DNA from 2 places in the Blautia sp. OF09-25XD genome. Region 2 is predicted to be linked to the other one. Evidence: riboswitches for the same ligand, from Rfam matches in the RefSeq annotation. Region 2 holds a riboswitch; the other holds the start of a gene.
What was found. Region 2 has a riboswitch for cyclic di-GMP ahead of DXA93_RS14825 (sensor histidine kinase). Riboswitches for the same ligand answer to the same signal wherever they lie in the genome.
Positions count from the first base shown of each region.

Region 1: it holds a riboswitch for cyclic di-GMP, as region 2 does, so the genes downstream of both, DXA93_RS16910 (ATP-binding protein) here and DXA93_RS14825 (sensor histidine kinase) in region 2, are expected to answer to the same signal.

Region 1 covers NZ_QUMG01000028.1:15,366-18,549, forward strand. Annotated here, with positions in the region: gene DXA93_RS16900 (hypothetical protein) at 1-346, shown strand, start outside; gene DXA93_RS16905 (helix-turn-helix domain-containing protein) at 626-943, shown strand; cyclic di-GMP riboswitch class I at 1,079-1,154, shown strand; gene DXA93_RS16910 (ATP-binding protein) at 1,292-3,184, shown strand, end outside.
Region 2 covers NZ_QUMG01000020.1:60,850-64,033, forward strand. Annotated here, with positions in the region: gene DXA93_RS14820 (diguanylate cyclase domain-containing protein) at 1-1,518, opposite strand, end outside; cyclic di-GMP riboswitch class I at 1,721-1,796, shown strand; partial or broken gene DXA93_RS14825 (sensor histidine kinase) at 1,860-2,054, shown strand; gene DXA93_RS14830 (transporter substrate-binding domain-containing protein) at 2,217-3,184, shown strand, end outside.

The sequences.
Region 1 (3,184 bases), on a different contig from region 2:
CGGATATGCGGCTCCGCAGTATGAGAAGGCTGTGAAAGGAACCGGCGGGAATCCTGGTACAGGAAAGAAAAGTGTGGAAGCTGTGGCGAAGGAAGTGATTGCCGGAAAGTGGGGGAACGGCGAGGACAGAAAGAAGAGACTGCAGGCTGCAGGGTATGATTATCCGGCAGTGCAGGCGAAGGTGAATGAGCTGGTGAAAAGTAGCAACAAAAAAGAGTGTGGAAACTGTAGCAAAGGAAGTCATTGCCGGAAAGTGGGGAACGGCGGGGACAGAAAGAAGAGACTGCAGGCTGCGGGATATGATTATGGGGCAGTGCAGAGAAAAGTGAATGAGTTGATGAGATAGTAGGAAGCCTGCTGTTGTCTGTGGAGAAATCTGCGGATGATGGCAGGCTTATTTTTTTGTTTGAGGTTTCAAACTTTTATGTGACAAACATAACTGTCTGTGCTATTATAAAAACGATATAAGCGAAAATGACTTTTGCGGAAACGAAAGTATCTTTATATTTTTTTATCCGTATACTTCCTATAATGGGAATGAATACTTGCAAAGTTGATTACTAATATTTTTTCATTATTACAGGTACAATAAGAACATGTAATAGCGGAAATGAGGTATAGTTACTTGCAGATAGAGAAGTATATTGCGGATAAAATAACATTTTTGTGTGAAAAGCGTGATATCAGTAAATATAGATTATCGCAGCTGTCGGGAATTTCCCAGTCATCACTGGGAAGAATCATGGCGCAGGAAAACCTGCCGTCGCTGATTACACTTGAAAAAATATGTGCAGCTTTGGGCGTGACATTATCACAGTTTTTTCAGGAAGGTAATTCAGAGAATCTGACAGAAAAACAGAAAGAAGTTTTAAGGATATGGAACAATCTGAGTACAAATGAGCAGGAAACAGTAATGTCAATGCTGCGTGGACTTCGGAAGTAGGAGAACAGTTCGAGTATATGTATCGGCTGTTCTTCTTTTGTTTTTAGGCGTTAAAACGGTAATGTTTTTCTTGTACATAGTCGAGCATTAGAGTATAATAAAACCAGTTTTTTTTCATATGTTTAAAAGCTATAATAAGAAAAACGGCAAAACAGATGAAAGTCTGCGACGCAAAGCTATAGGGCCTGTAAAATGGTAGCCAGTTGCCACGTTAAAGATGCATTGTCTGCAATGACAATGCTTTTTTCATTTTTGGAGATTAAAAAGAAACTAAAACAGGCAATAATTGGTGGATGCTAAAATATAAAAATGAAGTAGATAAAAACGCAGGTGTAAAGGAAATCGGTTATGTGGAAGAAAATTAAGTCAGCACAGGAACAAAAAAATACATTTAGGATAAAAAAAGAGTTATGGATTCCGGTATTTGTATTGATGATCGGTTTGGTTGTTCTGGTGAATATAGACATTCGTGCGGATAGCAGTCAAAGGGATTTGATAAGGTCAAGAGCTGAATTAAACGCAGTAACGTATGCAGATCATATGAAGGCTGATATCGTGAGGGGAATTGATATTACAAATACTTTTGAACAGATTGTTATTAGTGAAAACGGAAAAATTTCCATGTTCTCGAAAGTTGCAGAGAATATGATGGCAGATTATATCCAGAGTATTCAGATCGCACCAGACGGCGTAGTGACTGAGATTTATCCGGAAGACGGAAATGAGGCTGGAAAGATAGATCTTATTTATGATAAAGAACGAGGAAAGATATCTTGTTATGCCAGAGACAATGATGTGATAACCATGCAGGGACCATTTTCTTTGAAACAGGGTGGAACGGGGATTGCTGTAAGAAATCCGGTGTATGTGGAGCAGAAAAATGGCGAAAGGACATTTTGGGGATTTACAATTGTAATTATTCGTGTACCGGATATATTCGCTGATTCTATAAAGTCACTTACCGATTTTAGCTATGAATATAAGTTGTCTAAAAGTATTGCACCGTGGGATGAAACATACGAAGAAGTGTATGGCTCAGTTGTGGAAATGATTGATCCTGTCACATATACTTTCGAATTAGGTGACAGTCAATGGATTCTGGAAGTGATGCCTGAAAACGGATGGAATAGCAATGAAAAGTTATATAGACTATGGGGCTGCGGTTTACTGATTGTTTTGCTTTTAACTGGATTTGTTTTTATGATTATGTTACTGCACAGGACACAGGAATCGGAAAACACAGTAGTGGAATTAAATAAAAAACTGCAGAAAGCATTGGAGCAGGCGAAAACAGCCAGTGTTGAAAAATCTAATTTTCTGTTTAATATGTCACATGATATACGTACTCCTATGAATGCAGTTATTGGTATGACGTCATTAATAAGACATGATGCAGGAAATAAAGATAAAGTAATAGAGTATGCAGATAAAATAGATATTTCATCCCAGCATCTGTTAGGGATTATTAATGATATTCTGGATATGAGCAAAATTGAGGCAGGAAAAACAGTTTTTAAATACGATGATTTCTCTATTCTGAATTTTATACAGGAAATCAATAATCTATTTCATTCACAGATAGATGAAAAGAAACAGATTCTTACAACAAAGAAAAATATCCGACATGAGTGGGTGAACGGGGATCAGCTTCGCCTGATGCAGATTTTCAGCAACCTGCTTTCTAATGCAGTGAAGTACACGCAGGAAGGTGGAGAAATTCAGTTTCTGGTAGAAGAATGTGAAACAAATTCATCCGTCCATGCAAAGTACCGTTTCTTAGTCAGGGATAATGGAATAGGAATGTCAGCAGATTTCAAAGATAAAATCTTTGATGCTTTTACCCGTGCCGAAAGTTCTGTGACGAATAAGATCCAGGGAACCGGTCTTGGAATGGCTATTACCAGAAATCTGGTTGAAGCAATGGGAGGTACCATTGATTTGGAGAGTGAACTGGGACAGGGAAGTTGTTTTGAGGTTTTCATAGAGCTGAGAATTGCAGAGGATAGAACAGTTGCTCTGGCGGCACAAGAAAAAACAGATGAGCAGGATGGTAATATTCTGCAGGGAATGAGGTTCCTGTGTGCAGAGGATAATGAGCTGAATGCTGAGATCCTGACGGAACTGTTAAAGACTGAAGGTGCAGAATGTACCATCTGTGAAAATGGTGAAGAGGTTTTGAAAGCATTTGAACAGTCTGCTCCGGGGGATTATGACATGATCCTGATGGATGTGCAGATGCCT
Region 2 (3,184 bases):
CCTTTTTTGAGTAAGCCTGAATAGTTCATCCATGCTCTTATAACCAGTCATATGAAGAAATTCGTGGTTTGCATAAAAGAGCTCATCATCTTCTTTGTCTGCTCTATATATGATAAATGCACCTGGAAGGTGTTCAGAGATATCCTTCAGTGCAAATCCAAGCTGTTTGCGGACTCCTGACTGGAGACCTTTTCTGTAAGCCATACATCCGTTTTTTCCATGCAGTTTTATTTCATAAAGAGCTGCATCTGCACAGCGCATAAGCTGTGAAGGGCTGGCTGCAAATGTTGGATATTCTGCATATCCGAGAGATATATAAAATGCGAGTTCTTTACCGTGATATGAAAACGTTTTTGGAAGCTTAGTGAATTGCTGCAGCTGTTTATCTGCTTCCTTAAAGGTACAATTTGGTAAAAGAATGCAGAATTCGTCACCACCATTTCTTCCAAGCAATGCATCGGATGGGAAAAAAGCTTTCATACTGTCTGCCAGACTCTTTAATGCTTTGTCTCCATAACTATGGCCATAGATATCATTGATAAACTTAAAGTCATCAATATCAAGGAGCGCAGCCACAAAATGTGTTTGTGGATTTTTAGAAATTATTTTTTCTGCTAATTCATCAAATCCATAGCGATTATAAATATTTGTAAGAGAATCTGTGCGCGCCAGTATTTTATATTTGTTCTTGTGTTCTTTTGCTACCAGCCATACCCTGGTAAGTACTGACAGAAGAAGGCTTATAGTAAGAAACATACCACTGATAATTATCAGTAGTGTGTTATTTCTCCATCCGGTTTTAGGAGTTACCTCAAGCTTCCAGGTTCCATCCCCTACTGTAAAAGCGTAAGAAATCGGATGATCTATTTGACCATCTGACTGATAAACCACTTTATAAGTATCGCTCCAGGGAGTGTCTGTTTTTAAAATTTTGTATTCATATCCAAAATTTGAAAGTGCACTGACTGTATCTGAAAAAATATCCGGAACACGCAGGATAACAATGGTAAATCCCCAGAAATACTCTTGTCCGCTTTTATCTTTCAGGTAGACTGGATTGCGGACTGCAATTCCATAACCGCCCTGTTTTAATTCGAAGGGCCCCTGCGTAATGGTTGCATGGTTATCTCTTGCATAACAGGAAATCTCTTTACGGTCTTTATCATGGAGCAGATCGATCTTACCTGCCTCATTTCCTTCAGCCGGATAAATATCTGTTACAACACCATTAGGAGCGAGCTGCACGCTTTCAATAGAATCAGACATAAGATTCCCGGCAATCGTCTCAAACTGATGGATTTCGCCATTTTCACTGATTAAGATCTGTTCCAAAGTATCTGTAATTCCAATTCCATCTGCAATTTCATTCTTTATGCGTTCACCATAGGTGGTTGCGTTTAATTGTGCCAATATGTGTCTCTGATTTTTTTCATGGGTGTCTGTTTTGTATACAATTAAACCAACAAGGCATATGCCCAGTAAAAAAATAATAAGAGGCACAAGTGTTTTTTTCTTCACTTGGTTCACCTCAGTTTATTCATTGGAGTTTTTATAATAAAGCATTATATCATAGAAGTTGAAAAACGGAATAAGTTTTTAAAAAAATGACAGTATAATGACAATATGTTTTTGGGCGTTAAAACGGTAATGTTTTTCTTGTGTACAGTAGAGTACTATAGTATAATAAAATCAGTTTTTTGCGTAAGTCTAAAAGCTATAATAAGGAAATCGGCAAACCAGATGAAAGTCTGGGACGCAAAGCTACAGGGCCTGTAAAATGGCAGCCAGTTGCATGAAATGACGTGCACTGTCTGTCTGGCAGTGCTTTTTTACGGTATTATTTCATAGACGTAACAATAATGTCGCATGATACTCGTACACCTATGAATGCAATCATTGGTATCACATCTTTGATCAGACATGATGCAGGAAATAAAGCAAAAGTTATAGAGTATGCAGATAAAATAGATATTTCATCACAGCATCTGTTGGGAATTATCAATGACGTTCTGGATATGAGCAAGATTGAGGCAGGAAAAACTGTCTTCAAGTTCAGAAGCATAAAGACCGGTGGGGGGGACCGAACCGCAGGTCACTGAACAGTGACAAATGGATTTGATGCGGTAGTGCAATTTTATTAAACCAGGAGGTTGACAAGGAGATGTATAGAGAAATATATTTGACAGACAGACAGACAGACAGACAGGAGATTTAATATGATTTCGAGAGCAAAGAAATATGTGGCAGTATTACTGGCTTTTGTATGCGTGTGTATGATATTTTCTCCCCAGACTGCATATGCAGCCGAGGACAGTTCGCAGCATGAAACTGTCAAAGTCGGTTTCTTTGCCATGGATGGTTATCATGTGATGGATGAAGAAGGCAACCGCAGCGGGTATGGCTATGATTTTCTTCGGCTGATGGCCCGTTATTGGGATGTAGATTACGAATATGTCGGATATGATAAGAGCTGGGATGATATGCAGCAGATGCTTGAAGATGGCGAGATTGATATGGTAACATCTCCCCGCAAAACACCGGAAAGAGAAGAAAAGTTTGATTTTTCACGTCCGATCGGAACCAATAATGGGATTCTGACCGTCCGCAGTGACAACAGCACGATTGTGGATGGCAATTACAGTACTTACAACGGTATGCGTGTGGCACTTTTGAACGGAAGCTCACGAGATAAAGAGTTTGCGGATTTTGCAGGCAATAAAGGATTTACATATGATCCATTTTATTTTGATACGACAGAAGAGATGGAGGAAGCTCTTCAGAGCGGAAATGTTGATGCTATTGCTGCCACTTCTATGAGAAAAACAAACAATGAGCGTATCGTGGATAAATTTGACAGCAGCGATTTCTATGTCATGGTTAAAAAAGGTAATACAGAATTGCTGAATGAGATCAATTATGCAATCGGCCAGATGAATGCAGTTGAGGGTGACTGGAAAACGACACTTTATAATAAAAATTATGAAAGCATCGAAACTAAGAATCTGGAATATACGGAGAAAGAAAAAAGTATTATTTCACAGTATTCCAAGGACAACCCGCTTCATGTTCTGTGTGATCCGACCCGTTATCCATATTCTTATAATGAAAATGGTGAGATGAAGGGTATTATCCCGGATTACTTCCGGAAAATTGCAGACTATGCCGGGATTTCCTATGAGTTTCT